Regions from separate parts of the Nocardiopsis sp. NPDC006139 genome, predicted to be linked through region 3. Evidence: riboswitches for the same ligand, from Rfam matches in the RefSeq annotation. Region 3 holds a riboswitch; each other region holds the start of a gene.
What was found. A riboswitch is a leader RNA that binds a small molecule or an ion and turns the genes downstream of it on or off. The one in region 3 is predicted to bind thiamine pyrophosphate.
Positions count from the first base shown of each region.

Region 1: linked by a shared signal. The riboswitch ahead of thiD (bifunctional hydroxymethylpyrimidine kinase/phosphomethylpyrimidine kinase) and the one ahead of thiC (phosphomethylpyrimidine synthase ThiC) in region 3 are both predicted to bind thiamine pyrophosphate.
Region 2: linked by a shared signal. The riboswitch ahead of ABZ249_RS06640 (ECF transporter S component) and the one ahead of thiC (phosphomethylpyrimidine synthase ThiC) in region 3 are both predicted to bind thiamine pyrophosphate.

Region 1 is NZ_JBEXTT010000034.1:27,623-37,956, reverse strand. It holds gene ABZ249_RS30475 (LysR family transcriptional regulator) at 1-264, opposite strand, end outside; gene ABZ249_RS30470 (pyridoxal phosphate-dependent aminotransferase) at 397-1,731, shown strand; gene ABZ249_RS30465 (glycosyltransferase family 1 protein) at 1,832-3,037, opposite strand; gene ABZ249_RS30460 (DUF6457 domain-containing protein) at 3,262-3,519, shown strand; gene ABZ249_RS30455 (sodium:alanine symporter family protein) at 3,739-5,160, shown strand; gene thiD (bifunctional hydroxymethylpyrimidine kinase/phosphomethylpyrimidine kinase) at 5,240-6,043, opposite strand; TPP riboswitch at 6,032-6,143, opposite strand; gene ABZ249_RS30445 (DedA family protein) at 6,187-6,897, opposite strand; gene ABZ249_RS30440 (acyl-CoA synthetase) at 7,323-9,035, opposite strand; gene rocD (ornithine--oxo-acid transaminase) at 9,434-10,334, shown strand, end outside.
Region 2 is NZ_JBEXTT010000004.1:98,482-108,815, reverse strand. It holds gene ABZ249_RS06645 (transglycosylase domain-containing protein) at 1-1,632, shown strand, start outside; TPP riboswitch at 1,791-1,896, shown strand; gene ABZ249_RS06640 (ECF transporter S component) at 2,003-2,614, shown strand; gene ABZ249_RS06635 (ABC transporter ATP-binding protein) at 2,617-4,170, shown strand; gene ABZ249_RS06630 (energy-coupling factor transporter transmembrane component T) at 4,157-4,945, shown strand; gene ABZ249_RS06625 (enoyl-CoA hydratase-related protein) at 5,008-5,796, shown strand; gene ABZ249_RS06620 (bifunctional serine/threonine protein kinase/MFS transporter) at 6,219-8,648, shown strand; gene ABZ249_RS06615 (electron transfer flavoprotein subunit beta/FixA family protein) at 9,112-9,891, shown strand; gene ABZ249_RS06610 (electron transfer flavoprotein subunit alpha/FixB family protein) at 9,925-10,334, shown strand, end outside.
Region 3 is NZ_JBEXTT010000002.1:405,642-415,975, forward strand. It holds gene ABZ249_RS03960 (alpha-(1->3)-arabinofuranosyltransferase) at 1-1,591, shown strand, start outside; gene ABZ249_RS03965 (DUF3068 domain-containing protein) at 1,588-2,616, shown strand; gene ABZ249_RS03970 (SOS response-associated peptidase) at 2,627-3,484, shown strand; TPP riboswitch at 3,612-3,723, shown strand; gene thiC (phosphomethylpyrimidine synthase ThiC) at 3,717-5,402, shown strand; gene ABZ249_RS03980 (methyltransferase domain-containing protein) at 5,854-6,675, opposite strand; gene ABZ249_RS03985 (sigma-70 family RNA polymerase sigma factor) at 7,031-7,696, shown strand; gene rsrA (mycothiol system anti-sigma-R factor) at 7,693-7,992, shown strand; gene ABZ249_RS03995 (HD-GYP domain-containing protein) at 8,842-10,227, shown strand; gene ABZ249_RS04000 (HD domain-containing phosphohydrolase) at 10,227-10,334, shown strand, end outside.

The DNA.
Region 1 (10,334 bases), on a different contig from region 3:
GTCGGCCTGCTCGGCCAGGACCGACTCGGTGGCCTCCACCAGGGCCAGGATCTCCTCGGCCTGGGCGACCAGGAGCCGGCCGGCGTCGGTCAGCTCCGCCCCCCGCGGGGTGCGGTCCAGCAGCGCCACCCCCGTCTCCTTCTCCAGCGCGGACAGCTGCTGGGAGATGGCCGAGGGCGTGTACCCCAGGGCCGCGGCCGTGGCCGCGATCGTGCCCCGGGCGGAGAACTCGCGCAGGATCTGGAGGCGTCGGAGGTCGAGCATAAGAAAAGCTTACGCTCACCATCGAAAAGACTCGCTTGTAGTGAAGGGTGTTCCTGGGCAGGGTGAGGGGTGAGAGGCCGTCACCTGGAACGACGGCCGCACGCCGACCCTGAGCCGGAGATGAGTCATCACATGGCCGTCACTGTTTCCGCGACCCTCGCCGTCAACGAAGCCCTCGCCGAGAAGCGCCGCCAGGGGGTGCGCGTGCTGCCCCTGGGGTTCGGTGAGGCCGGTCTGCCGGTCCACCCGGTCATGCGCGACCGCCTCACGGCGGGCAACGGCGCCAACTCCTACGGCCCCGTCGCCGGGGTCGCCGCCCTGCGCGAGGCCGCCGCGGGCTACTGGGAGCGCCGCGGACTGCCCACCGACCCCGGCATGGTGATCGCCGGGCCCGGCAGCAAGCCGCTGCTGTACAGCCTCCTGCTGGAACTGGGCGGGGACACCGCCATCGCCGCGCCCAGCTGGGTCAGCTACGCCGCGCAGAGCCGGCTGGTGGGCGCCCGCCCCCTGCTCGTCCCGACCGCGGGCGGCGGCGAGGGCGGCGTCCCCCAGCCCGACCTGCTGCACGCGGCCGTCACCGCGGCGCGCGCGGAGGGTCGCACCGTCAACGCGGTCATCGCGACCCTGCCCGACAACCCGACCGGCACCCTGGCGAGCCGCGAGACCGTGCGCCGTCTGGCCGAGGTCGCCCGCGAGCTGGACCTGGTGATCATCTCCGACGAGATCTACCGCGACCTCGTCCACCCGGTCGGCCCCGGCGGGGAGCCCGTCCACGTGCACAGCCCCGCCGAGTTCGCCCCCGAGCGCACCGTCATCTCCACCGGGCTGAGCAAGAACCTCGCCCTGGGCGGCTGGCGGATCGGGGTCCTGCGCCTGCCCGACTCCGAGCTGGGCCACCGGCTGCGCGGCGGCCTGCTCGGTGTGGCCAGCGAGATCTGGTCCAGCCCGGCCGCCCCCGTCCAGGAGGCCGCCGCACACGCCTTCACCGAGCCCGCCGAACTCGTCGACCACATCGACCGCAGCCGCCGCCTGCACGGGATCGTCGCCCGCGCCGTCGCGGACGTGTTCACCGGGGCCGGGGCGACCCTCGCCCCGCCGCGGGCCGGGTTCTACCTCTATCCGGACTTCGAGCCGATGCGCGAGCGGCTGGCCGGGCTGCACGGCGTCACCACCGGGCCCGAGCTCACCGGGCTGCTGCTGGAGCGGTTCGGCATGGGCGTGCTGCCCGCCGCCGAGTTCGGGGAGGGGCCGCAGGCCCTGCGCATGCGGGTCGCCACCAGCCTGCTCTACGGGGACACCGAGGAGCGCCGCTACGCCGCGCTGGCCGCCACCGACCCGCTGGCGCTGCCCTGGATCCACGCCCACCTGGACCGGCTCGCCGAGGTGCTGGACGCTCTGGCGGCCGACCCGGTGTCCGCGGCGGTGGCGCCGACGCTCGTGCGGGCGGTCGCCGAACCCGTCCACTGACCAGGGGAGAGAGGGGCGGACGGTGCCCTTCCCCGGGGGTCGGGTCAAGGGAAGGGCACCGTCGTCCGTGATGGTCGCGGGAGTGCGGGGGCCGGGGCTCTCAGCGGGCGGGCAGCGCCGGGGGCTCCCCGGCGGCCAGTTCGCGGCTGGGGGCCAGCACCGACCGGTAGTGGGCCAGCAGCTCGTCGCCCACCGCCTCCCAGGTGCGGTGCTCCACCGACGCCCGCGCCCGGCCCGCGAGGTCGGCGCGCAGGGCGCGGTTGTGGGCCAGCCGCCCCACCGCCACCCGCAGCTCGCGCACCGAGTCCGGGGCGTACAGCAGCCCGTTGACGCCGTCCTCCACCAGGTCCAGCGGGCCGCCCGCGGCCGGGGCGACCACCGGGACCCCCGAGGCCAGCGCCTCCTGGACCGTCTGACAGAACGTTTCGTCGGCCCCGGTGTGCACGAACACGTCCAGGGAGGCGTACAGCCGGGACAGGTCGCCGCCGGTGCGCTGGCCGGTGAAGACCGCGCCGCGCAGCCGCCGCCGCAGCCGGGGCAGCTCCGGGCCGTCCCCGACCACGACCACCTTCACACCGCGCAGCTTCAGCACGTGCTCCAGCAGGTCGACGCGCTTGTCCTTGGCCAGCCGCCCGACGTAGCCGATGATCGCCTCCCCGCCGGGGGCCAGCGCCCGGCGCAGCGCCCCGTCGCGGTGCTCCGGGCGGAAGCGGTCGGTGTCCACCCCGCGCCGCCACAGGGCCAGCCGGGGGAACCCGCGGGCGGACAGGGCCTCCATCGTCGCGGAGGAGGGCACCAGCGTGCGGTCCGCGGCGGCGTGGACGCGGCGCAGCCCCGACCACAGGTGCTCGTGCCCGGGCAGCCCGTACCGCCGGGCGAAGCCCGGCAGGTCGGTCTGGAACACCGCCACCGTCGGCAGCGCCCAGCGCCGGGCCGCCTCCACCGTGGCCAGGCCCATCAGGGCCGGCGAGGCCAGGTGCACCAGGTCCGGGGAGAACGAGCGGATGGCGGTGGTCAGGGTGCGGCGGGCGGGCAGGCCCAGGGCGAAGTCGCGGTACACGGGCAGCGGCACCGAGGGCGTGCGCACCACCGGGAAGCCCGCGTAACGGGTGGGGCCGTCGTGCCCCGGGGCCAGGATCAGCGCCTGGTGGCCCCGGGCGGCCAACAGGTCGGCGACCCGGCACACGGAGTTGGTCACCCCGTTCACCTGGGGCAGGAAGGACTCGGTCACGATGGCGACGCGCAGCGGGCGCTGCCCGTCGGTGGAGGCGGGGGTCGGGTCGCGGAAGGTGTCGAGGGGGGACATGCGGGCGGCTCCCAACGCCGGGGGGACGTGTCCTCGACGCTAGAAGGCGCGGGTGAACCCGGATGGGGCGCGGAGGGAACCGGACACGTCGTGCGGGCGTGGGCTCACCGAGCGCGCGGTGACGGACCGCGGACGGTGCCCCCGCACCCGGGTTGACCGCAGATGACCCGTCGGTGGCTAAGATCGCATCACGTGATCGAATCATTGCTCTGAGGAGTGGAACGGTGACTCTCGTGGAATGGGCCGATGAGGTCCGCGTCGCACTCGGGCTTCCGGAGACCGATGCCATGGACCGCAAGGACGTGGACCGCGTCCTCGACCTCGCCAAGGACGCCGCGCACTCCGTCGCCCGCCCGGCGGCGCCGCTCACGGCCTACCTGCTCGGCATCGCCGTGGGGCGCGGGGCCGACCCCGAGGCCGCGGCGCGGATGCTGGGCGAACTCGCCCGGAGCCGGGCCGGGGACGACGGGAGCGGCACGTGACACCACCGAGGGGCGGAGAACGAGACGGAGCCCGCCCCGGTTCCCGGTGAGACCGGCATGTCGAAGGTGTGTGACATGTTCGTTACGCACCACTGCGATTCTTTGCCGATGACGCGAGGCCACCACCAGTGCCGACGCGTCCACGAGGGCACCCGCCCCCCGCGCGCCGACACCCGCGGTGTCCTCGGCCCCATCCACTGACCGACAGGGAGATCCCCCGTGGACCAGCTCCTTGAAATGGCCGGCCTCATCAGCGGCATCATCTGGGGACCGTTCGTCCTCATCCCGCTGCTGTTCGCCGTCGGCCTTTTCCTCACCATCCGCCTGAACCTTCTCCAGCTCCTCAAGCTCCCGCACGCCCTGTGGCTGGCGCTCGTCCGGCGCAAGGAGGACGACTCCGTAGAGGGGGACATCTCCCACTACCAGGCGCTCAGCACGGCCCTCGCGGCCACCGTCGGCGTCGGCAACATCGCCGGCGCGGCGCTCGCCATCGGCATCGGCGGCCCCGGCGCCCTCTTCTGGATGTGGGTCGTCGGGTTCCTCGGCATGGCGACCAAGTACAGCGAGGCCCTGCTGGGTGTGAAGTTCCGCCGCGCCGACGCCAAGGGCGAGCAGAGCGGCGGCCCGATGTACTACCTCAAGTACGGCATCGGCGGGGGCTTCGGCACCGTCCTGGGCGTGCTCTTCGCCGTCTTCGGCGCGATCGCCGCCTTCGGCATCGGCAACGGCAGCCAGGCCAACACCGTCGCCCAGCAGATCAACAGCGTGACCGGGGTCGACACCTGGATCATCGGCCTCATCCTCATGGTGCTGGCCGGCGCGGTCATCCTCGGCGGCATCAAGAGCATCGGCCGGGTCGCCTCCGCGCTCGTCCCGATCATGATCATCTGCTACGTGGCCATCTGCCTGCTGGTGCTCGCGGTCAACTGGGCGCAGATCGGCCCCGCGCTCCTGCTCGTGGTCACCGACGCCTTCACCGGTACGGCCGCGGCCGGCGGCTTCGCCGGCTCCACCGTGCTGATCGCCATCCAGATGGGCTTCGCGCGCGGCATCTTCTCCAACGAGTCGGGCCTGGGCACCGGCGGCATCGCCGCCGCCGCGGCCAAGACCCGGCAGCCGGTCCGCCAGGCCATGGTCTCCATGACGCAGACCTTCATCGACACCATCATCGTGGTCACCATGACCTGCATGGTCATCATCACCACCGGTGTCTGGCAGGGCGAGAACGCCGAGGACGGCTCCCTGCTCACCAGCCAGGCGATGACGCAGGGCCTGGAGGCCATCAGCCCGGCCCTGGCCCCGGCGGGCGCGGTGATCGTGGCGATCGCCGTCGCGGTGTTCGCCTTCACGACCCTGCTCGGCTGGTCCTACTACGGCGACCGGTGCATCGAGTTCCTGGCGGGCCGCAGCCTCGTGCTGCCCTACCGGATCCTTTTCATCATCGTCATCTTCATCGGGTCGGTCGCCGACCTCAGCTCCGTGTGGCTGTTCAGCGACATCGCCAACGGCCTGATGGCGCTGCCCAACCTGGTGGGCCTGCTGGTGCTGTCGCCGCTCGTGGTGGCGGAGACCAGGAAGTTCTTCGCCCACCCGGACTGGAGGAACCCCGACGCCCTGATGGACGACGTCGTCAAGGGCTAGCCGCCACGGCACGCCGTGGAACGGAAAAAGGGGGACCGGCCCGTGCGGCCGGTCCCCCTCTCGCGTTCCCGTGCCCGGGTCACCACCAGGCGTGGAAGTGGTGGACGGGGCCCTGGCCGCCGCCCGCGTCGATCTCGTCGGCGCGGCGCAGGGCCTCGGTCAGGTAGGCCTTGGCGTCGGCCACGGCGGAGGCCGCGTCCGGGCGCTGCGGCAGCAGCGCCGCGATGGACGACGACAGGGTGCAGCCGGTGCCGTGGGTGTTGCGGGTGTCCACGCGGGGCGCGGAGAACTCCCGGTGCTCTCCGTCCCGGGACACCAGGACGTCCACGCTCTCCCCGCCCTCCAGGTGGCCGCCCTTGAGCAGCACCCGGCGCGGGCCCAGCTCCAGCAGGCGGCGGGCCTGGGCGCGCATCCCCTCCAGGTCCGTCGCCTCGTCCTCCTCCAGCAGGTCGGCGGCCTCGGGCAGGTTGGGGGTGATCAGGTCGGCGCGGGGCAGCAGCGCGGTGCGCAGCGCCTTGGTGGCCGAGGCCTCCAGCAGGCGGTCGCCGCTCTTGGCCACCATCACCGGGTCGACCACGACGTTGGGCAGACCGTGCCGCCCGATCGCCTCGGCGACGGCCTCGGTGATCTCGGCGGTGCCGAGCATCCCGACCTTGACCGCGTGCACGGTCGCGTCGGAGAAGAGGGTGTCCATCTGGCGGACCACGAAGTCGGCGGGGACGGGGTGGACCCCGGTGACGCCCCGGGTGGATTGCGCGGTGAGCGCGGCGATCACGCTCATCCCGAACGTCCCGTGGGCGGAGAAGGCCTTGAGGTCGGCCTGGATCCCGGCGCCCCCGCTGGGGTCGCTGCCGGCGATGGACACGATGTTGTACGCGCTCATGGGCGTTCCTTCGCTAGTGCTAACTAGGGCAGGTTCGACGGGTGTGCTCTCAGCCGGGGCGCGGCCGGTCGGCCGCGCCCCGGCACCCCGCGCCGTGCGGACCCGGGAGGGTCCTTCGGTTGAGGATGCCGCCGGTGGGGCGGTCAGGCGGTGGGCGTGTTCTGCGCCCCGCGCGCCCGGACGATCTTGAGGACCCGGGCCACCACGAACCACAGCAGCAGCAGGGCGATGACGACCAGCACGATGTTGCTGATCAGGCCGCTCCACTGGACCAGGATGGGCTTGATGGCCGGACCGAAGACGAAGCCCAGGCCGATCCAGATGGTGTTCCACACGGCCGAGCCGATGACGGTGTAGAGGGAGAACTTCAGCAGCGGCATCCGCTCGATGCCGGCCGGGACGGAGATGAAACTGCGGACCAGGGGCACGCACCGGCCCAGCAGGACGGCCATGCCGCCGAAGCGCTCGAAGAACTTCTCGGCCTTGTGGAAGTCGCCGATCTCCAGCAGCGGGGTCTTCTCGACCAGCCACATGGTGCGTTCGCGGCCCAGCAGCGCGCCGATCGCGTAGAAGCCCCAGGCGCCGACCAGGCAGCCGATGGTGGCCCACATGATGGCGAGCCAGACGTTCATCTGGCCGTCGTAGGCGAGGAAGCCCGCGCCGGGCAGGACGGCCTCACTGGGCATCGGGGGGAAGAAGGTCTCGATGAACAGGGCCACGCCCACACCGGGCTCGCCCAGGGTCACCATGAGGTTCAGGACCCACCCGATGAACCCCTCGTACTCGTGGACGATCTCCTCCTCGACCGACGTGTTCATGGCCAGGGCCGACATCGTCCACAGATTCGCTGGCATCCGGGTTCCTCTTCTTCTTCGTGCTTTGCGGGCGGGTCTGGGGGAGGGGAAGGACTCCGCCGGTTCTGGGGAGGGGTGCGGACCGCTCTCACGCGGCCGGCAGGGGTGCCCGGTCCGTCACGGGTCCTTCGTCTGCTGGTGCGGGCGGGGTGGGACGGTCTCCCCGCTCGGGGGCGTCCTCGGCCTGCCTTCTCCTAAGGTACAAGCGGAAACGGTCGCTGTGGGCGGCCGCGGGGACGGGGTGCGGATTCCCCCACCCCGTGTCATCGGGGGCACCGGGGGAGGGAAGGGGCGGGGCGAACAGGCGTTTTGTCATCCACTGTTCGATTTTTCGGTCGTGCAGGGACGCCACCGCTCAGAAGCCGAAAAAGAAGGAGTCCCACAGCACAGTGCTGCGGGACCCCGCATGGCCGGTTCCGGCCCCCTCAGACGCTTTCCCGGACCACCGACGACGCCCACCGGTAGTCCTGCTTGCCGACCGCGGTGCGCCGCACCCGGTCCACGAAGTGCACGGTCCGGGGCACCTTGAACCCGGCCAGCCGCACCCGGCAGAACGCCAGCAGGCCCGGCTCGTCCGGTGCCGCGCCCGCGGCCAGCGACACCAGCGCGGTGACGCGCTGCCCCAGCAGCTCGTCCGGGGCGGGCACCACGATGGCGTCCTCCACCGAGGGGTGGGCCTTGAGCGCCGCCTCGACCTCCTCGGGGTACACCTTCTCGCCCGCCGTGTTGATGACGACGCTGCCGCGTCCCAGCAGCACGATCGACCCGTCGGCGGCCCGCGTGCCGAAGTCGCCCGACAGCGCCCAGCGGCGCCCCTCCCCATCGGTGGGGAACGTGCGCGCCGTGGCGATCGGGTCGTTGTAGTACCCCAGCGGGATCCGGCCGGTCCGCGCGATGCGGCCGACCGCCGCCGACCCCGGCGGCACCGGGCGCAGGTGCTCGTCCAGCACGGCGATGCTGCCGCCCATGGTGAAGCTGCGGCCGTCCCGGGAGCCGGTCAGCGGCTCCGCGCCGCCCTCGGCGTCCTGCCCGCCGGTCGCCGAACCGCACACCCCGGTCTCCGAGCCCCCGTAGGAGTCGGCCAGGGCGATGTCCTCGCGCCAGGCGCGCCACAGGCCGCGCACCGGCGGGGTCAGCGGTGTCCCGCCCGAGCGCACCGCGGACAGGTCCGGACACAGGCCGGGCTCGGTGAGCAGGTGCCGGGCCAGCGGGCGGGCCATCGCGTCGCCCACCACCTGGAGCGTGTGCACGCCCTCCCGGTGGGCCAGCGCCACCACCCTCTCGGCGCGGAAGCTGCGGTCGGTGGACAGCACCACGCGCTTGCCGCACAGCAGCATGCTCAGCGCGTTCCACTGCCCGGCGGCGTGCATGAGCGGCCCCAGCACCAGCATGCGCTGGGGGAAGCAGGCGCGGGCGCGGTCGGCCACGTCGCGGGGGGAGCGGGCGCGCGGGGCACCGGGGGAGCGGCGCTCGATCGCCGCCCGGAAGATGTCGGCCTGCCGCCACAGGACGCCCTTGGGGTAGCCGGTGGTGCCGCCGGTGTACAGCAGGTAGTGGTCCGAGCCCGAGGTGGGCGGCAGCGCCCGGTCCAGCGGGGCCGCGGCCAGCGCGTCCTCGTAGCCCACGGCCCCGGGGAAGGCGGCGCGCACGGCCTCGCGTGCTGCGGGCCCCGCGCCGTCCTCCAGCAGCACCGCGTGGCGCAGCCGGGGCAGGTCGGGGCGGACCCGGGCCACCGTCGCGGCCAGGGACTCCTCGGCGATCAGCGCCACCGCGTGGGAGTCGGCCAGGACGTGGCGCAGCTCGCCCGCCACGTAGCGGTAGTTGACGTTCACCGGCACCGCGCCCGCGCGCAGCACCCCCAGGAACGACTCCGTCCACTCGGCCCGGTTGAAGGCCAGGATCGCCACGTGCTCGCCGCGGCGCACGCCCGCGTCCGCCAGGTGGCGGGCCAGCCGGTCCGCGCGCCCGCGCAGCCCGGCGTAGGAGACGACGCGCCCCCCGGCGACCAGGGCGGTCCGCTCGGGCACCGCGTCGGCGACGGCGTCGAACAGCCGGGTCAGCGAGAACGCGGCGTCGGGGTCGGCCGTCGCGGGCGACGCGGCGGTCTGCGGCGCGGCGGGTCCGGGCGATGAACGCACGGGCGGCCTCCCTTGGCGGCGGATGCGGCGCGGCCGTCCACGGCACGGGGGCTCGCGGCGGGACGCCGGCGCCGACCGGCTTCCGGCCGACGCGTCGATGACTTGTGTGCCGACCGTACCCGTCGGGAGGGGAGCCGATCGCCACCGGGGGTGTGGAGCGCATCACCCCACTTCACGGGCCCGGTCACAGGGTCCGGACGGCCCTGTTCCACGGCCTTTCCGGGGCGCCGGAGGGGCCCGGATTTCGGGCCCGGTCGTGCGTTTGTGACACACCTCACCCCTTGTGGGGTCACCGGGTCATCTGCTCAACTCTTGGGGACTCTCCGGCGGGGGCTCTACCGGGCCCCGCGGTGGGTATCTAGTGTCTGACATCGGTCAATGGTGATCGGAGCGGTTGGATGAGCAACACCCAGAACCTGGGGCAGGCGAACGACGCCGGGAACCCCGGCGCGACACTTCCCGAACACGACACACCCGCACTCTCCAGCGCGGACCACATCGCACTCGCGCAGGAGCACTCCGCGCACAACTACGCCCCCCTGCCCGTCGTCATCGCCGAGGGCCGCGGGGCCTGGGTGACGGACGTGGAGGGCGAGCGCTACCTGGACTGCCTGGCCGGCTACTCGGCCATGAACTTCGGACACCACAACCCCGACCTGCTGGCCGCGGCCCACCGCCAGCTCGACCGGGTGACCCTCACCAGCCGCGCCTTCTACAACGACCAGTTCGGCCCCTGGGTGGACGCCCTGGCCCGGATGGTCGGCAAGGAGAAGGTCCTGCCGATGAACACCGGCGCCGAGGCGGTGGAGACCGGCATCAAGGTCGCCCGCAAGTGGGGCTACGAGGTCAAGGGGGTCCCCGAGAACCAGGCCACCATCGTTGTGGCCGGGGCCAACTTCCACGGCCGCACCACCACGATCATCTCCTTCTCCTCCGACCCCGAGGCCCGCACCGGCTTCGGCCCGTACACGCCGGGCTTCCGCTCGGTGCCCTACGGCGACGCCGCGGCCATCGAGGCGGCCATCGACGACACCACGGTCGCCGTGCTCATCGAGCCCGTGCAGGGCGAGGCCGGGGTCATCGTCCCGCCGCTCGACTACCTGCCGCGGGTGCGGGAGATCTGCGACGACAACCGCGTCCTGTTCATCGCCGACGAGGTCCAGTCGGGCCTGGGCCGCACCGGCACGATCCGGGCCTGCGAGCACAGCGGGGTCGTCCCCGACGCCTACCTCTTCGGCAAGGCGCTGGGCGGCGGCATCCTGCCGGTGTCGGCGATGGTCGCGAACGAGGACGTGCTCG
Region 2 (10,334 bases), on a different contig from region 3:
AGCGAGCGGACCCTGGTCCGCAAGCTCGTCGAGCTGCGCTACGCCATCGACGTCGAGGACCGCCTGAGCAAGGACGAGATCATGGAGGGCTACCTCAACCTCGCCTACTTCGGCTCCGGCGCCCACGGCATCGAGATCGCGGCCCGCCGCTACTTCTCGACCACCGCGGACCGGCTGGACCCCGGCCAGGCGGCGACCCTCGTGGGCCTGGTGCGCGCCCCCTCCTACTACGACCCGTTGGCCAACCCCGAGGCCGCCGCCGAACGGCGCGACCTGGTGCTCGACCGCATGGTCGCCACCGGCCACCTGTCCGAAGGGGAGGCCGACCGGTACCGCGGGGCCGACCTGCGGCTGGACCCCACGCCGCGCGGCGGCAGCTGCTACCACAGCGAGCAGCCGTTCTTCTGCGACTACGTGATGCGCTGGCTCCAGGACTCCGAGGAGCTGGCCGAGGACCCCGCGGAGCGCGAGTTCCTGCTCGGGCGCGGCGGCATCACCGTGCGCACCACCCTGGACTCGGGGATGCAGGCGGCCGCGCAGGAGGCCATCGACTCCCGGGTGCCCCCGGGGGACACCACCAAGTTCGCCGCGCAGGTGCTGGTGGAGCCCGGGACCGGCAAGGTCCGGGCGATGGCCCAGAACATGCGGTACGGGTTCGACGAGGAGGAGGTCGGGACGACCTCCATCAACCTGGCCGTCGACCACGAGGACGGCGGCTCGCACGGGTACCAGGCGGGGTCCACGTTCAAGGCGTTCACCCTGGCCGCGGCGCTCGACAAGGGGCTGAAGTACGGGACCAGCTTCGACTCGCCCAAGAGCGTCTCCGTGAGCGGGATGGCCAACTGCGAGGGCGGGACGATGTCCACGTGGAAGGTGAACAACGCGGGTGAGAGCGACGCGGGCTCGCACAACATGATCAGCGGGACCAAGGGGTCGGTGAACACCTACTTCGCCCAGCTCCAGAGGCGGGTGGGGCTGTGCGAGACCGCCGAGATGGCCGAGCGGACCGGCATCCACCGCGCCGACGGCGAGCCGCTGGGCGTGTGGAGCTCCTTCACCCTGGGCGACCAGGAGGTCTCCCCGCTCACCGTCGCCAACGCCTACGCCACCTTCGCGGCGCGGGGCGAGTACTGCGAGCCGCGCCCGGTGTCCTCCGTGACCATCGGCCGCGAGGGCGACGAGGACTTCCGCGAGATCCGGATGCGCTCGCACTGCGAGGAGGGGGCGGTGCCGACCCACGTGGCCGACGGCGTCAACCACCTGCTCCAGCAGACCTTCAAGGGCGGCACCGCGAACGGCCTGGGCATCGGCCGCCCGGCCGCGGGCAAGACCGGCACCACCGACAGCGCGGCCTACGCCTGGTTCGCCGGGTACACGCCCAACCTGGCCTCGGCCGTGGTGGTCGGCGACATCCGGGGCGGGGAGCAGAACCCGCTCCAGGGGGTGTGGATCGGCGGCCGGTACTACGGGATCGTCTACGGCGGCACGCTGCCGGGGCCGATCTGGCAGGCCACGATGAACCGCGCCGCGGCCGACCTGCCCGCGGAGTCCTTCGCCCCGTCGCCGCCCCGCTTCGGCGACCCGTCGGCGGCCCCGCCCAAGAAGGAGGAGGAGGGCGACGAGGACGCCTGACCGCAAGGCGCGGAGGGGCCCGGGGAGGGCCCTCCGGAGCAGTCCCCGGGGAGGGGACGGGGGCCGGTCCCGGTTCGGGGCCGGCCCCCGCGGCGTCCCGGGAGGTGAGACGGCACGGCACAGGACTGGCCTTCTCCGGCATATGGCGCATAATGGGGGCGAACCGACAGGGGAGCGCGTGAGCGCTGAGAGTGCGGAGAGTCCGCAGACCCTTACACACCTGATCCGGGTAATGCCGGCGAAGGAAGTCGTGGGAACCGCCACCGGTGGCGCGTCTCGCGCGCCGGAGGTCCGCTTCCGGCGCCGCAGTGCCCCGGTGCCGCTCTTGGCCGTATCCGCCCCTCGTCACACCGACGAAGGGACACATCGAATGGGCACCGACACCACCCCCGGTGGCACCTGGGCCGACATCAGGTCGCGGGCACGCGGCTGGCGCACCGTCGACATCGTCGTCGCCGCCGTGCTGGGCGTCGCCGTCGGCGTCGTGTTCTGGCTCTGGAACATCGTCTGGTCCATCACCACCCCGCTGTTCGCGGCGTTCCCGCCCGGGCAGGCGGCCGTCTACGGCATGTGGCTGATCTCCGGCGTCCTGGGCGGGCTCATCATCCGCAGGCCCGGCGCCGCCCTGCTGACCTCGATCGCCGCCGCCTCGGTGTCGGCGGTCCTGGGCACCCAGTGGGGGGTCATGGTCCTCCTCGACGGCACCCTCCAGGGCATCCTGCCCGAGCTGGTCTTCCTGGCCTTCGGCTACCGCCGCTGGGGCATGGGCGTCGCCGTCCTGGCCGCCGCCGTCGCCGGGATCTCCCCGGCGATCCGCGACAACATCGCCTACAACGTCACCTGGCCGCTGCACTACCAGGTGATCTACGGGGTCATCGTGGTGATCAGCGCCGCGGTCATCGCCGGGGTCGGCGCGCGCCTGCTCACCACCGCCCTGGCCCGCTCCGGCGCGCTGGCCCCCTTCGCCTCGGCCAAGGGCTGACCGTGGCCGACCGAGGACGCCCGGGCGCCCGCGTCGAGCTCTCCGGCTGGGGATGGCGGCACGCGGGCCGGGACGCGTACACCCTGCGGGGCGTCGACCTGGCCGTCGGGCCCGGTGAACGGGTGCTGCTGCTCGGCGCCTCCGGCACCGGCAAGTCCACCCTGCTGCACGCCCTGGCCGGGCTCACCGGCGACGACGGCGCCATCGGCGGAGAGGAGGAGGGCCTGCTCCTGGTGGACGGGGAGCGGGCCCGCCGCGGCCGGGCCGGGGTCGGGCTGGTCGCCCAGGACCCCGAGTCGCAGATCGTCATGGCCCGGGCCGGGGACGACGTCGCCTTCGGCCCGGAGAACCTGGGCGTGCCGCCGGAGGAGATCCGCGAGCGGGTGGGCGAGGCGCTGGAGGCCGTCGGGTTCCCCTACGGTCCGCGCCACCCCACCGGTGCGCTGTCGGGCGGCGAGAAGCAGCGCCTGGTCATCGCCGGGGCGATGGCGATGCGCCCGCGCCTGCTGCTGCTCGACGAGCCCACCGCCAACCTCGACCCGGACGGGGCCGCCCTCGTGCGCGGGGTGCTCGCCCGCCTGCTGGAGCGGACCTCGGCGACGATGGTGCTGGTGGAGCACCGGGTCGCCGAGGTCGTGGACCTGGTGGACCGGGTGGTCGTGCTGGAGGCCGGGGGCGGCGTGGCCGCCGACGGCCCGCCGCGCGAGGTGTTCGCCGCCCACGGCGCGGCGCTGGCCGCGCAGGGCGTGTGGGTGCCCGGGCACGAGCCCGACCCCTCCCCGGAAGCCGCCCCCGGCGGCCCGGTGCTGCTGCGGGCCGCCGGGGTGGACGCCCGCACCCCGCCCGGGCTGGGCGTGCGCGTCCCGCCCCGGCGCACGGTCCTGGAGGACGTGGACGTCGCGGTGCGGGCCGGGACCGCCACCGCGCTGACCGGGCCCAACGGCGCCGGCAAGTCCACGCTGCTCACCCTGCTGGCCGGGCTGTCCCGCCCCCACCGCGGCGCCGTCCTGCCGCACGGCCCGCTGGCCGACGCCGACCGGCGGCCGCTGGCGCGCTGGCCGGCGCGCAGGCTGGCCCGGCACGTGGGCACCGTGTTCCAGCACGCCGAGGACCAGTTCGTCACCGGCACCGTCCGGGACGAGCTGAGGTTCGCCCCGCTGCGCGCCGGGAGGGGCGAGGCGGAGACCGAGGCGTGGGTCGGCGAGCTGCTGGAGCGCCTGCGGCTGACCGCGCTGGCCGACGTGCACCCGTACACGCTTTCCGGGGGAGAGAAACGGCGGCTTTCGGTCGCCACCGCGCTGAGTTCCGGCCCTTCGCACGCCCCCGACGTGCTGGTCCTGGACGAGCCCACCTTCGGCCAGGACACCCGGACCTGGACCGAGCTGGTGGAACTGCTCGGCGGACTGCGGGCCGAGGGCCGCGCCGTCGTCATGGCCACCCACGACGAGCTGCTGCTGCGCCGCCTGGCCGACGTGCGGATCCGGGTCGCCGGCGGCCGGGCCGAGGAGACGGGCCGCGCCGACGCGGCGGAGGGGGGCACCCGTGGCCGACCGTGAGACCAACGCGCCGGTCGCGGACGCGCTGACCTTCGACGCGCCCGGGGACGGCGGCGCCCGCACCTGGCTGACCCGGTTCAACCCCGCGGCCAAGCTGCTGGCCGCGCTGGTCCTGGGCCTGGGCCTGGTCCCGGCGGTGGACGCCGTCACCGGCGGCGTGGTGCTGCTGGGCGTGCTGGCCCTGGTGCCGTTCAGCGGCCTGGACCGGCGCACCCTGCTGGTCCTGGGCGGGCCGTTCGTCCTCATGGGCCTGTCCAGCGGCCTGGTCAATTACCTGTACGGCGAGGAGGGCCTGGAGGGGGCGGTGGGGGCGGCGGTGCGCCTGCTGGCCATCGCCCTGCCCGGGCTGCTCGCCGCCGCCGGGAGCGACCCCACCGACATGGCCGACGGCCTGGTGCAGAGGCTGAGGGTGCCCGAGCGCCCGGCCATGGGCGTGCTGGCCGCGCTGCGGCTGGTCCCGCTGCTGGCCGACCAGTGGCGCACCATCACCCTGGCCCGGCGGGCCCGCGGGCTGGAGGCGGGCCGCAACCCGGTGCGGATGGTCGCGCTGTTCTTCGGGCGGATGTTCGCGTTGCTGGTGCGGGCCATCCGCACCGGGACGCTCATGGCCACCGCCATGGACGCCCGCGCGTTCGGCACCGGACGGCGCAGCCACGCCCGGCACAGCCGCTGGCGCACCGCCGACACGCTGCTGCCGGTCGGGGCGTTGCTGCTGCTGGCGGCGGCCTACACGCTGTCCGCCAGGCTGGGCACCCTGGTACTGCTGTTCTCGTGACCCGGGTGATAGGAATCCCTGGGACCCAGACACTGACGTCGACAAGCGAAGAGGTGGAGCACGTGGCCGAGTTCGTGCGCGTGGAGACCGACCCCGAGCACCCGGCGGTCGCCGTGATCCGGCTGGACCGCCCCAAGGTGAACGCGCTCAACGCGGTACTGACCGCCGAGATCGCCGAGGCCGCCGCGCAGGTCGCCGCCGACCCGGCGGCCCGAGCGGTCGTGGTCTACGGCGGCGAGCGGTTCTTCGTGGCGGGGGCCGACATCAAGGAGATGGCCGAGCGCACCCACGCGCAGATGCTGGAGTACGCCCGCGACCTCCAGAAGGCGCTGACCGCCGTGGCGCGCATCCCCAAGCCCGTGGTCGCGGCCGTCACCGGCTACGCCCTGGGCGGCGGCCTGGAGCTGGCGCTGGCCGCCGACTTCCGGGTGGTGGGGAGCAAGGCCAAGCTGGGCGTCCCCGAGATCCAGCTCGGCGTGATCCCCGGCGCCGGCGGCACCCAGCGGCTGCCCCGGCTCATCGGCCCGGCCCGCGCCAAGGAGATGATCTTCAGCGGCCGCCACGTGGACGCCGCCGAGGCGAAGGAGATCGGCCTGGCGGACGCCGTCGTCGCCGACGAGGACGTCTACGCCGAGGCGGTGGCCTTCGTCGCCCGCTTCGCCGACGGCCCCGCGGTGGCGCTGGCCGCCGCCAAGGAGGCCGTGGACCGCGGCCTGGAGACCGACCTGGACACCGGGCTGGAGATGGAGCGCCTGCACTTCGCCGGGCTGTTCGCCACCGAGGACCAGAAGACCGGCATGCGCAGCTTCATCGAGCAGGGGCCCGGCAAGGCGGTCTTCAACGGCCGCTGACCCGCCGGGGCCGTCCCGCGGCCGGTAGCCGCGGCACCGGTCGCGGGACGCGGGGTGAGAAGGGGCACGGCGGTGCCCGGCACGGGCCGCCGGTCCGCGGGGGCCGGTACGGAGGACGGGGCGGGTGGGACGGGCACACACGGACCGAAACACCCTTCCCGGAGACCGAAACCGGCCAGTTCGGACAGGTGGAGGGGAACCGCACGCCCGGATTTTCCGTCATACTCGGTGGTGGTCGTCCGACGAGGGACCGACCGCCGGAGCCCCCAGACTTCCCGGCGGCGCCGAACAGACCACAACGGCCCCGTCGGGGCCCGTACAAGCCAATGGTGACCCATTCCCCCGGCCGATAAGCTGGACGTGGCGGTTATGCGGTCTTTTGAGGGGATGAGTACTCGATGGCAATGTCGGCAGGTTTCCCCATGGGTGAGGAGCTGCCGGAGCGCATCGGCCACTACGTGATCCGCCGCCGCATCGGATCGGGCGGCATGGGCGTGGTGTACCAGGCCGAAGATCCCCGGACCCAGCAGTTCGTCGCGGTGAAGGTCCTCAAGCCCGAGGTCGCCGGAGACCGCATCGCCCGCGCCCGGCTCGCCCGCGAGGTCGAGACGATGCGCCGGGTGCAGAGCCCCAACGTCGCCGAGGTCATCGACGCCAACATCGACGCCGAGCTGCCCTGGGTGGTCACCGAGTACATCCCCGGTCCCACCCTGGACGCCACCGTCACCGACCACGGGCCGCTGCGCGGGCGCGCGCTCACCCGCTTCATCACCGGCCTGGCCCGGGCGATCAAGGACATCCACGCGGTCGACGTCATCCACCGCGACCTCAAGCCCGGCAACGTCATCATCTCCAACGGCGAGCCGATCGTCATCGACTTCGGCATCGCGCACGCCGTCGACGGCGCCAAGCTCACCCAGACCGGCACCTTCGTCGGCACGCCCAGCTACCTCTCCCCGGAAGTCATCGAGGGCACCGCGCTGGGGCCGGCCACCGACATCCACGCCTGGGGCGGCACCGTCGCCTTCGCCTCCACCGGCCGCCCGCCCTACGGCGCGGGCGCCTTCGAGGTGATCTTCTTCCGCATCCTCAACGGCGAGATCGACATGGACGGGATGCACGAGGCGCTGCGGCCGCTGGTCACGCGCGCCGTCTCCCGCGACATGCGGCGCCGTCCCACCGCCGCCGAGCTGGTGGAGGAGGCCGGGCGGCTCAACCTCGACCTGCCCTGGACCGAGGACCCCGGGGCCAAGTCCGCGGGGCTGACGGGCGGGCACACCGTCTACCACTCGCCGGTGCCCGGGAGCGATACCGGCGGCACGGCCGCCGCGGACCCGGGCGGCTCCGGGGCGGGCGCGGGCGGCGCCGCGGGCGCGGCCCTGGGCGGCGCGGCCGGGTACCTGGCCAGCCGGATGACGCAGGGCGGGGGCGAGGGCTGGACCAGCGGTCCCAACCCCGCCGCCAGCGCCTGGTCCGCTCCGGGCGACCAGCGCCGGGAGGCGCGCTCGGAGTCGGGCGGCCTGCCCGGCGACGAGGCCACCGACGACCTCTCGGGCGGCCGCGGCCGCGGCTGGGAGGACGAGGCCACGGACGACCTGTCCGGCGGCTGGGGCGCCGGTGAGGAGGCCACCGACGACCTGGGCGGGGCCGGCACCGAGCGCATCGGCCCCGGCCGCTTCGACGACCCGGGCGACCGGGGCACGGAGCGGATCGCCCCCGCGGGGGCGGACGACCTGGACGACCCGCAGGGCACCATGCGGATCGACCCGCTCGCCGACGACGCGGGCACGCAGCGCTTCACCCCGGTGTCCGCCGGCGACGACCAGGGCACCGTGCGGATCGACCCGGCGGACGGTGGTTCCAACGACCCGCAGGGCACGATGATGCTCGACCCGGTCGACGGCGGCTCCAACGACCCGCAGGGCACCATGATGCTCGACCCGCGCGAGACGGCGCGGGGCAAGCGCTCCTCCCTCGACTACGAGGAGCCGTACGAGCAGCAGTACGAGTCGCCGCAGACCCAGTTCTTCAACACGCCGCTGCACAAGGGCGACTTCTCGGACATCCTCACCCCCGTCGACGAGGACGGCGGGCGCAGCCGGCACACGCAGGAGTTCGACGAGGACGACGAGGAGCAGGGCGGCTGGCTGAACCGCTTCCGTCGCGGCGGCAACGACCGGATGGGCGGCTACTTCCGGGGCGACAACAACACCGGCGAGTACGACGAGTACGACTCCCTCTACGAGGACGGGGACGGCGAGGAGTACGAGGAGCGGGTGTACCAGATGCACCCGCTGATCCTCATCCCGGTGGTGCTGGCGCTGGCCGGCCTGGGCCTGGTGTTCCCGTGGATCGGCATCCTGCTGGGCATCCTGGTCATCGCCGGGCTGAGCGCGCTGGACGTGGTCAAGGCCGAGCACGCCAAGCGGCTCCAGACGCGCGGCCCGCGCAACTCCGACAGCGTGGTGGTGGCGCTCAGCTTCCCGTGGGCGTTCGGGCGGATGCTGCTGCGCACCGTCGGGTTCGGCCTGGTGTACCTGGTGGCGGGCATCCTCGTGGGCCTGGTCTACGCCCAGATCGTGGAGACCGGCGACTCCGGGGCCAACTACATCGGCGGGTTCGCGGTGTTCGTGACGATGCTGCTCAGCTACCTGATGCCCAGCGGCCGCCAGGCCCGGCACCAGGCGGTGTGGCTGGTGGAGCGGGTCCGGTTCCGCAACCTGTACCTGTACATCGGCGTGATCGTCGCGGTGGTGCTGCTGACGATGCTCATCCTGTCGTTCGGCTTCGGCTCCGCGCCGGACTGGCGCCTGGGGCCGCTCCGGGGCCCCTCGGACTGGTTCAGCGGCTGACGCCCGCCACGCGTCCCGGACGCCCCCGCTCCTCCTCGGAGAGCGGGGGCGCCCCCGTTTCCGGGGGAGTGCGGGGGCCGTGGGGGCCGCCGGGCGCCCCGGTGCGGGGGCGGTGCGGCTGCGGGGCCGCGGCACGCGGTGGTTAAGGTGTGAGAAGGGCCTCCGACCCCGCGTGCGCACGGCCCGGAGAACCGGTGGAACGCCTGATGGCGCCGCTCGTTCGGTTCGCGCTATCCGTAGGGGTTAGGGTTTCCTAAGTAAAAGCGGGGGCTGCGGGTTGGCCTTCATGCTACTAGCCAGTAACATCTGGACTATGAGCACACCGCGGGGCCGATCGACCGGAAAGACCGGACCCGCCGTCGGATGACCGAACGTCGTTCGACATTGTTGGGCAGTACGGGGCGCGCCAGCGTCCGGCCGCCGCACGGCGGATCATGGAGTGCAGGGAGGTCGGCCACCGGCCATGAATATTGTCGTTTTGGTCAAGCAGGTCCCGGACACGGCGACCGAACGGAAGCTCAACGCCGCCGACAACACGCTGGACCGCGCAGCGTCCGACGGCGTCGTCAACGAGCTCGACGAGTACGCGATCGAGGAAGCCCTCCTGCTCAAGGAGAAGCACGGCGGCGAGGTCACCATCCTGACGATGGGACCGGACCAGGCCACGGACTCGATCCGCAAGGCGCTGTCCATGGGCGCCGACAAGGCCGTCTTCGTCAACGACGACGCCCTCCACGGCTCGGACTCCCTCCAGACCGCCTACGCGCTCGCGCAGGCCCTGGGCACCCTGGAGTTCGACCTCGTCGTCCTGGGCTCGGAGTCCACCGACGCCCGCACCGGCGTCGTCGGCGCCGCGCTCGCCGAGTACCTCGGCCTGCCCCAGCTCACGCTGGCCGGCAAGGTCGACGTGGACGGCGGCGCCATCAGGATCCAGCGGCAGACCGACTACGGCTACGACGTCGTCGAGGCGCAGCTGCCCGCCGTCGTCTCCGTCGTGGAGAAGATCAACGAGCCGCGCTACCCGTCCTTCAAGCTGATCATGCAGGCGAAGAAGAAGCCGGTGGACAAGAAGTCCGCGGCCGACGCCGGCATCGACACCGCCAAGGTCGGACTGGCCAACGCCACCACCGAGACCGTCGACTTCGCCGCCGCGCCGCCGCGCGCCGCGGGCACGATCGTCAAGGACGAGGGCGACGGCGGCGTGAAGATCGCCGACTTCCTCGCCGAGAAGAAGTTCGTGTAGGTCAGGCGAGAGACTCAGGAAGGTTCAAGGATTATGGCTGAGGTCCTCGTCCTCGTCGACCACGTCGACGGACAGGTCAAGAAGGTCACCACCGAGCTGCTGACCGCCGCGCGCCGCATCGGCGAGCCCGCCGCGGTCTGGGTCGGCGAAGGTGCGGAGTCGGGCAAGGCCGCGCTGGCCGAGTTCGGCGCCGAGAAGGTCTACGTCGCTCCGGCCGAGCTCAACGACTACGTCGTCGCGCCCAAGGCCGAGCTGCTCGCCAAGCTCGCCCAGGACAAGGGCGCCGCCGCCGTCCTCGTCTCGGCCACCGCCGAGAACAAGGAGATCGCCGGCCGCACCGCCGTCAAGCTGGGCTCGGGCGTGCTCACCGACGTGGTCGACGTCAACGCCGACCTGGTCACCGAGCACAGCATCTTCGGCGGCGCCACCGTCACCCACGGCCG
Region 3 (10,334 bases):
CAACCGCGCAGGGACGTACCCGTACGTCACCGCCTCCTCCACCGCCGTGCAGCACCCGGCGGCGATGGGCCGCGGCGCCCTGGACGACGACGGGAGCACCGTCTGGTACCCCGACCCCGAGGAGAAGCGCCCCTGGCTCGACATCGAGCTGGGCCGGTCGGTCGAGCTGAGCCATCTCACGGTGGACTTCCCGCGCGTCGACAGCGTGCTGCGCCCCATCAAGGTCACGGTCGAGGGCGGCGGCACCGTGCGCGAGGGGTGGCTGGACGGCAGCGGCCGGGTCGACTTCGCGCCGTTCACCGCCGACGCGGTGCGGATCACGTTCGAGCGCCCCGAGGGCCAGGCACTGGAGATCGGCACCATCGCCCTGCCGGGCGTGGACCCGGTCGACCCGGTCCCCGACGGGGACGCGTCCACCGCCTGCGGCCTGGGCCCCACCCTGCGGGTCAACGGGCAGCGGGTGGAGACGCGGATCAGCGAGGGCACCCTGGCCGACCAGCTCACCGGCCGCCCGCTGCGCTACGAGAGCTGCACCGCCCTGGACCTGGTGGAGGGCGAGAACCGCATCGTCGTCGACCCCGGCAACCGGTACGAGGTCCGCTCCGCCGTGGTGGGCTCGGGGGAGTCGGTGGCCGAGCGCCCCGAGGTCTCCCTGACCGCCCCCGCGACCGTGCACGAGTGGGGCCCGGGGGAGCGCCGCTTCGACGTCGAGGCCGTGGACACCGACTCCTTCCTCGTCGTCAACGAGAACTACAACGAGGGCTGGCAGGCCCGCCTGGAGGGCGGGGAGGTGCTGGAGCCGGTCCGCCTGGAGGGGTGGAAGCAGGGCTGGCTGCTGCCGGCGGGCAGCGCGGGCACCGTGACCCTGACCTACACCCCCGACGCCGCCTACCACCGGGCCCTGATCGCGGGCGGCGTCCTGGCCGCCCTGCTGGTGGTCGCCGCCCTGTGGCCGCGCCGGCTGCTGCCGGGCGGCCGCGCCGGGGCCGCCGGGGCCCTGCGCGGAGCGCGCGCGCTGCCCGCGGCCGGGGCGGCCTGGCCGTCGCGGTGGTTCGTGCTCCCGCTGGGCCTGGCGTACGGGGTCTGGGTCGCCGGGGCGGTCGGCGCCGCCCTGGTCGGCGCCATCCTGCTGTGCATGTGGTGGCTGGGCCGCCGCGCGCCCGCCCGGCTCCGGCACGCCAAGCCGGGGAGCCCGTCCATGGGCGGGCGGCTCCTGCCCCGCCTGGCGGGGCCGTGGCCGGTGGCGGTGTCGCTGGGACTGGCGGGCCTGGCGATGGCGGTGGGCACCCACCTGGCGGTCCACATGCCGTTCCACGACATCACCGACGTGGTGGGCCAGCCCCTGCGCGGCTGGGTCGCCCAGTTGCTGTGCCTGCCCGCCCTGGCCCGCCTGGTCCTGGCCCTGGGGCAGCGCCCCGACCCGTCCCGGGCCGACGCCCACCCGCGCGGGACGGGCGGCGCCCGCGGCGCGTCCGGCCCGCCGGGCCCGGGCCGGTCCCCGGACCGGCCCCGGAGCCGGCCGTGGAACGGTGACGGCCCCGCCCCGGAGGCCGGCGGCCGGGAGAGCGACCACGAGGAGGCCCGCACATGAGCGCGGACGACACCGCGGGGCGGCGCACCCTGCCCCGGGGCACGGTCCCGGCGGCGGTCGGCGCCTTCCTGCTGACCCTGGCCGCGATGCTGCCGCTGTACGTGTACGACCGGGTGGCGGTGCTGCCCGCCCAGGGCCGGTTCGAGGTGACGATGGTCGCCGACGGCGCCGGGTACCTGGACACGTCCCGGTGGGCGTGGGTGGACGGGGTGCGGATCGTCCGCAACACGTCCGTCAGCGCCCAGGCCCACGGCCCGGACTGGTCGGCCTGGGAGATGTCGGTGGACACCGTCGCCGAGGGCGCCATGATCGACCACTGGAGCCGCCGGGCCATCGTCGACCGGGACACCGGCCGCGCCGTCAACTGCTGCGGCGAGCACGTGAACGGCGACCGGGCGGTCCGCCAGGCCGGGCTGGTGTTCTCCTGGCCCCCCGGGGTGGGGGAGGCCGACCACCCCTTCTACGACGCCGAGGTGCGGGCCGCGCCCGTCATGGAGTTCCAGGGGACCGACGAGGTCGCCGGGCTTACCGTGCGCCGCTACACCCAGGAGATCCCCGCGACCCAGGTGCCCGAGTCGGCCCGCGAGGTCCCCGCGTGGCTGTTCACCCCCGGAGCGGAGGGCACGGTCACCGCCGGCCGCTGGCTGGAGCTCACGCGCACCTACTGGGTGGAGCCGGTGTCCGGCACGGTCGTCAACGCCCACGAGGCGCGGCTGGAGACGCTGCGCCCGCAGAACGCCTCCGGCGAGGCGCACCTGCTCTACGCGGAGCTGGGCCTGCGGGAGAACCAGATCGCGGGCCGCGCCGAGCAGGCCCGGGTGCGCTCCCTGCTGCTGCGCTCCCTGGACTCGTGGGCGCCCTGGGCCCTGGGCCCGGCCGGCGGCCTGCTGCTGGTCGCCGGGGGTGCGGTCGCCCTGCGCGACCGCTCCCGGGACGCGGGCCGCGACGGCCGCGGGGGCGCGGAGGGGGCGGGAGCGCCCGCGGATTCGGATGTCACGGATGGGAAGCGGGTGCCGTCGGCGTAGGATCGGACGCATGTGCGGTCGTTATGCCCAGTCCAGGAACGTGCAGCAGCTCCGGCTCGACTTCGGCCTCCCGGAGGAGTCCCTGCCCGGCGAGGACGTGGACACCCGCGCCTGGCCGCCGCTGGAGGAGCTGGAGCCGGACTACAACATCTCGCCCGGCCGCCCGGTGTACGCCGTCCTCGGCCCGCCCCCGCAGGGCGGGGAGGAGGCCGCGCCCGGGCCGCGCTCCCTGCACACCCTGCGCTGGGGGCTGATCCCCTCCTGGGCCAAGGACCGCAACATCGGCTACCGGATGATCAACGCGCGCAGCGAGACCGTGGCCGACAAGCCCGCGTTCCGCACGGCGTTCCGGCGCCGCCGCTGCCTGCTGCCCGCCGACGCCTACTACGAGTGGCAGCTCGTCGGCAGGGACGGCACGGTCCAGGCCAGCACCTCGCCCGCCACCGACCCCGACCACAAGAAGCGCAAGGCCAAGGCGGACAAGAAGCCCTACTCCGTCCACTACCCCGGCGGCGGCGAGCCGCTGGCGATGGCCGGGATCTTCGAGCGCTGGCGCGACCCCGAGGCCCCCGAGGAGGACCCGGCGGGCTGGGTGTGGAGCTGCGCCGTCATCACCACCGAGGCCGCCCCCGCGCTCGCGCACATCCACGAGCGGATGCCCGTCATCGTGCCCCGGCAGGACTGGGAGGCGTGGCTGGACCCGGCCACCGGGCCCGACGAGCTGATGCACATCATGGCCGACACCCCGGCGGACCGGCTCGTCGCGGACGAGGTGTCCACCGACGTCAACACCATCAAGAACAACCGCCCCGACCTGCTCACGCCGCTGGCGGCCGGGTCGGGGCCGGAGCCGGACACCCTCTTCTGACCCCGGGGCCCGCCTCCGGGTCCCCCTGCACCCCTGGACGGGACCGGGGTGTCCCTGTGTACAGTGTCCGGGGCCGCCCGTGAACGCGGGCGCGCCCGGGTACGGCCCGACCGTGCCCCACAACGGGATAACGCAACGCGGGAGCTCGCGCCATGGCGGGCTGAGAGGGCGGCTCAACGGTGTCGCCGACCGCAGAACCTGTTCGGGTAATTCCGACGTAGGGAGGCATGCCATGACGGCTTCGCAGAGCCGTGACACCGGTCCCACCACCGGGGAGCACCGGGTGACCACCGGTCCCATCATGGGATCATCCAAGGTCTACCGGGACATCGAGACCCCCGAGGGCTTCACCCTCCGGATCCCCGGGCGCCGGGTGGGACTCACCGACGGCGGCCATTTCGACCTGTACGACACCTCCGGCCCCTACACCGACGACACCGCGCACATCGACGTCCGCGCCGGGCTGCCCGCCCTGCGCGGGGAGTGGATCCGCTCCCGCACCCCCGTCAACGGGGCCGACACCCAGCTCGCCCACGCCAAGGCCGGGACCATCACCCTCGAGATGAGGTTCGTGGCCGAACGCGAGGGCCTGGACCCCGAGTTCGTCCGTTCCGAGGTGGCGGTGGGCCGGGCGGTCATTCCCGCCAACCGCCGCCACCCCGAGTCCGAGCCGATGATCATCGGCAAGAACTTCCTGGTCAAGATCAACGCCAACATCGGCAACTCGGCCGTCACCTCCTCGGTGGAGGAGGAGGTCGAGAAGATGGTGTGGGCCACCCGCTGGGGCGCCGACACGATCATGGACCTGTCCACCGGCAAGCGCATCCACGAGACCCGCGAGCGCATCCTGCGCAACTCGCCCGTGCCGGTCGGCACCGTCCCCATCTACCAGGCGCTGGAGAAGGTCGACGGGGACCCGGCCCGGCTGTCCTGGGAGGTCTACCGCGACACGGTGATCGAGCAGTGCGAGCAGGGCGTGGACTACATGACCGTGCACGCGGGCGTCCTGCTGCGGTACGTGCCGCTCACCGCCCGCCGGGTCACCGGCATCGTCTCGCGCGGCGGCTCCATCATGGCCGCCTGGTGCCTGGCCCACCACCGGGAGAGCTTCCTGTACACCCACTTCGAGGAGCTGTGCGAGATCCTCCGGGAGTACGACGTCACGTTCTCGCTCGGCGACGGGCTGCGGCCCGGCTCCATCGCCGACGCCAACGACGAGGCCCAGTTCGCGGAGCTGCGCACGCTGGGCGAGCTCACCCACATCGCCCGCGCCCACGACGTGCAGGTGATGATCGAGGGCCCCGGGCACGTGCCCATGCACAGGATCGCGGAGAACGTGCGCCTGGAGGAGGAGCTGTGCGGCGAGGCGCCGTTCTACACCCTCGGCCCCCTGACCACCGACATCGCACCGGGCTACGACCACATCACCTCGGCGATCGGCGCCGCCCAGATCGGGTGGTACGGCACCGCGATGCTCTGCTACGTCACCCCCAAGGAGCACCTGGGGCTGCCGGACCGCGACGACGTCAAGACCGGCGTCATCACCTACAAGCTCGCCGCCCACGCCGCCGACCTGGCCAAGGGGCATCCGCGGGCGCAGGAGTGGGACGACGAGCTGTCCAGGGCGCGGTTCGAGTTCCGGTGGAAGGACCAGTTCCACCTGTCGCTGGACCCGGAGACGGCGACGGCGTACCACGACGAGACGCTGCCCGCCGAGCCGGCCAAGACCGCGCACTTCTGCTCCATGTGCGGGCCCAAGTTCTGCTCGATGAAGATCACGCAGGACGTGCGCCGCTACGCGGCGGAGAACGGGCTGGACACGGTCGAGGCCATCCAGCGGGGGATGGCCGACAAGTCCGCCGAGTTCGGGGAGCAGGGCGGGCGGGTGTACCTGCCCATCACCGAACGGTCCGGGTGACCCCGGGGCCCTGACGGCCCGGACGCGCACCGGGCGTCCCTGAACGGGCCGGCGGCGGTACCGCCGGCCCGTTTCCGGCCCAGCACGGCCGTGCCGTCGGCGGCCCTCGAGGGCCGGAGCCTTAGGTGCTGCGTCCAGGTCCTCGCCGATCACCGGCCCCGGCGGACGGCCCACGCCGCGCTTTCCCGTGGACGCCTCCGCCCGGCCTCTTCCCTTGGGCGCCTCCTCCGGGCCCCCGGAACCCCCATGGCACAGGGGGTGTTCGGAGGGCGGGCGCCAGGGCGTGTTCGGCGGATCGTTCCGGGTCGCGGCCGTGGGGCCGCCTCTCACCGCGCCGCCCGCGCTCGGACGGGCCGACCTGCGCCGGCCGCCCTGCGAGAGAACGCCCCGCGGCCGCTCCCGGCATTCGGCGCGAGCGCCGGAACGCTCGAGGGCATCCGCCGAACACGATCTAGAGGGGCTTGCGGGCCGCGGCGACGAGGTGGACGCCGACGTAGTCGTCGGACTCGGTGGCGCGCAGCTCCATCTCGACCAGCCGGTTCATCGAACGCGGGTCGCGGGCGAGCATCATCTCCACCGTGGACGCCGACAGCACCGTGCGGGGCTTGATCCACTCCAGTTCCAGGCCCGCCTCGGTGAGGGTGTCGGTGAGCTGCTCGGCGGTGAAGCAGCGGGTGATGGACCCGTCGGGCCAGGGCACCAGCAGGACGTCGGCGCTGGGCGCGTGGCTCAGCTCGGGCCAGCAGTCCTGCTCGGCGAGCAGGGCCATGCCCAGCACCACCGAGTCGACGCACAGCAGGACCCGGCCGCCGGGCCGCAGCACCCGGGCGATCTCGGCCACCGACTCCTCGGTGGCCAGCTGCCGGGACAGCACCCGGTTGTCGGCGATCACCCCGTCGAAGCTCTCGGCGGCCAGGAAGCGCGGGAACGCCGCGTCCCCCACGATCTGGCGCAGCCGCCCGCGGCGGGCCGGGCGGGGCACCGCGGCGCGTCCGTTGACCAGGCGCAGCGGCCTGCGCACCGCCGAGTCCGCGGAGGGCAGCAGGGCGACCACGTCGTGTCCCGCGGCGACGGCGCGCGGAGTCCCCTGGTAGTCCGGGCTGGACAGGTCCAGCAGCCGGGAGGGGACCTCCGGGAGCCAGCGGGCGATCTGCGCCTCGGCGACGGCCCAGTAGAACCGCCAGTAGTCGGAGAGCCGGTCGGGGGTGGCGAACTGGGCCGCCGGTGACCGGGGGCGGTCGGAGGCCGGAGTCGAGGACGGTCGCACGTGCACTCCTCTCCCATCCTTCAAAGGGTCTTACCCGCACTCTGCCATGCCTCACCTCCCCGGACGCGTCCGATCGGCGAAGTTCCGCGAGGAGGGGACCTTCGGCCCGTGTCCGGACCGGAATCAGCGGGCGGCGGCCGTTGTTGTGACCGAACACCGCGACCGGGGAGGGCCCCGGTCCCACCGCCACCAGGGATTTTCCGAGGAGGACCGCCAGACCATGCCGATCGCCGGTGCGTGCCTCGAACGCGAGGAGGCGTTGTCCACGCCACGTGGTGCCGATGCGCGGCCCCGTGCCGGGGAACCGTATCTTGGAGGTACGGATTTCCCAGCCGGGACCAGTGCGAGGAGGCCGACGGGCTTGGATCAGGGCCAGGAGACAGCCGAGGAGCGGGAAGAGCGCTTCGAGAGGGATGTGCTTCCCTTTCTCGACCAGCTCTACTCCGCGGCGCTGCGCATGACCCGCAACCCCGCCGACGCGGAGGATCTCGTACAGGAGACCTTCGCCAAGGCGTTCGGTTCGTTCCACCAGTTCAAGGAGGGGACGAATCTCAAGGCGTGGCTGTACCGCATCCTCACCAACACCTTCATCAACTCCTACCGCAAGAAGCAGCGCGAGCCGAAGCAGGCCGGCACCGAGGACGTCGAGGACTGGCAGCTGGCGCAGGCCGCCTCGCACACGGCGGCTGGCCTGAAGTCCGCCGAGGCCGAGGCCCTGGAGCACCTCCCCGACAGCGACGTCAAGCGGGCGCTGCAGGAGCTGCCCGAGGACTTCCGGATCGCGGTCTACCTCGCCGACGTCGAGGGCTTCGCCTACAAGGAGGTGGCCGAGATCATGGGGACGCCGATCGGAACGGTCATGTCCAGGCTGCACCGGGGGCGCCGCCAGCTCCGGTCCCTCCTGGAGGAGTACGCGGTCGACCGCGGCTTCCTCCCCGCGGTGCGCGCCACGGCCGGCGCCGCCGCCTCTGGATCGTCCGCGGGCGGGCGGGGTCAGGACGGGTCGGATCGAGGAGATCGGCGATGAGCGGCCAGGGTCGTCACGGGGACACCCCGTGCAGCGAGGTGCTCGACAAGCTCTACACGTACATCGACGGGGAGCTGGAAGAGAACAACTGCGAGCAGATCAGGCGGCACCTGGACGGGTGCGAGCCCTGCCTGGAGGAGTACGGGCTCGACGAGGCGGTGAAGAAGCTCGTCGCCAAGCACTGCGGGTGCGACCCGGTCCCGCTGGACCTGCGGGACAAGGTCCTGGGCCGGCTCGCCCGGGCCCGGGACGAGCAGGCGGCCCGCGAGGCGGCGGGGCCCGGAACGTTCGCCTGAGCCGCGCACGGACGCGGTTCCCGCACGGACCCGGTTCTTTTTTCGGAAGTCCGGAACACCCCTGGGCGGAAGCTGGAATGCCAGCTTCCGCCTTTTTGGTGTCTTGCGGGTTTTCTGGGGTCTTGTCATATGATGCGGCCTTGATGGGGTTTTGCGCTATTTCTTGGGAATGGGTGTTCGGATTCCCCTATGGTGTGGGGGTTTTTGGTCATCGGACTTTCCGGGTGACGCCTTCGTCCTCTCCTGCGACACGCCCGACCCCCTTCGGCCGACCCGGCCTGTGATCGACTCGGAATGATTTTTCCTGCGAGTGCGGGGAGTGGCCACGGGTGATCACTTTGTGTAGTCGGAGCTGATGGCCTTGCGGGGGGCTGCCAGGCAAGTGGGCTCGGGTTCCGGTCTTCCGCGATCACGCCGCCGAGGGCGATGGTCACTCAGGGTAGTCGCCCGTGATTGCTAATTGAATTAGTAATTCCATACTCCGGAACTTCGCATCCCCTTCGGAGTCCGTGGCGCCGATGGTTCGGGTTGTGGGGAATCCGGGTGCCTTCGGGGCCCGTTAAACTGGACGCCATATCCAACGAATGGGGTAATTTACGCGGCGTGCCCGGGGAAAGGCGGCATGCCGTTCAGGGGAGAGGGGACGACGATGTTCATGGCTCTGCTTCACACCGCCGCCGCGGCGATCTTGGCCGCTTCCTCCTTCACGGGATGGTCCTGGTGGTAGAACAGAACCGGTGAAACCATGACAGTCCGGTCGTCGCTGGTGGGAGGTGAACGAGGGTGCGGGCTCTTCCCGGGGGCGCGCGTGTCTACATCGGGATCATCGTTGTCAGTGCTGTCGCCATCCTGCTCATCGGGCCCTATTCGGGCATAGATCTGCAGACGCTCATCATGGTGGCGCTGCTGTTCGTGGTCGCCGAGTCGATCAGTACGAGTGTCGGGTCGGGCGGCAAGGCGGGGATGTCGCCGAGCTCGGCGGTCTCGCTGGCCGCGGTCGTCCTCGTCGGTCCCGTCGGGGCGGCGCTGGTCGGTTTCGCCTCATGCTTCGCGGTCCGGAGGCTGGCCGCGGTCAAACGCGCCTTCAACGGAGCGCAGTTCGCACTGGCGGCGTTCGCGGCCGGACATGTCTACCTGCTGTGCGGCGGCGTGGTGGGAGGACTCGGCGAGGCGGACTTCCCGGCCGTGGTCCTCCCCTACGTCGCCGCGGTCCTGACGCACTCCGCCGTCAACTCGCTGCTGGTCGGGGTCCTGTTCTGGACGCTCGGCCAGGCGCGCCCGCGCGGGCGCGGCCGCTTCAACTGGCGGCCCCTGGTGGCGGTCGAGCTGTCCTCGATGGGCTACCAGATGCTCGGCCTGGCCATCGCGGCGGTCTGGGACGGCGTGGGGATCGTCGCACCGCTGCTGGTCCTGCTGCCGCTGTTCATCGCCCGCTGGGCGTTCGCGCAGCAGGCCGACGAGGCCAGGGCGCACGAGGCCACCCTGGCCACGCTCTGCCAGGCGGTGGAGACCAAGGACTACTACACGCGCGGCCACTGCATGCGCGTCGCCGAGGGCTCGGCCATGATCGCCCGCGAGCTGGGGATGTCGGCCGAACGGGTGCAGAAGATCCGCTACGCGGGGATGCTCCACGACATCGGCAAGCTCGGCGTGCCCACGAAGGTGCTGCAGAAGACCGGCAAGCTCACCGACGAGGAGTACGCCGCCATCAAGCTGCACCCCACCCGCGGCTACGAGATCGTCCGGGAGATCGGCTTCCTGGACGAGGCGCTGGCCGGGATCCGGCACCACCACGAGCGCCTCGACGGCCGCGGCTACCCGATGGGGCTGGTGGGGATGGAGATCCCCGAGTCCGCCCGCATCATCAGCGTCGCCGACGTCTTCGACTGCCTCACCTCCACGCGCTCCTACCGCAAGGCGTGGTCGGTGGAGGACGCCATCGTCGAACTGCGCGCCTGCGCGGGCACCCAGTTCGACCCGCGCATGGTGGAGGCCCTGGTCCGAGCGGTGGAGCGCGAGGGCTGGGAGACGCCCGACATCGCCGAGCCGCCGGGCGGCTGCTACGGCTCGGCCGCGGCGGAGGCCGCCTCCGCGGAGGACGGGGCGGCCGGCGGGACCGGACCGGGCACCGCGCCCGCCGCCGTGCCCGCCGAGCAGGGGACGGCGCCCGTCGAGGGCGCGGCCCCCACGACGGCGCTGCCCACGGGCACCGCGACGGGCGGTCGGGACCGGTGATGACACAACGGCAGACGGAGGGGCCGCCCCCCGGGCGGCCGACGGGCCCCGAGGGCGGCGCGCTCGGCCACCGGCCCCGGAGCGGGCCGGTCTGGAGGACCTCCCGC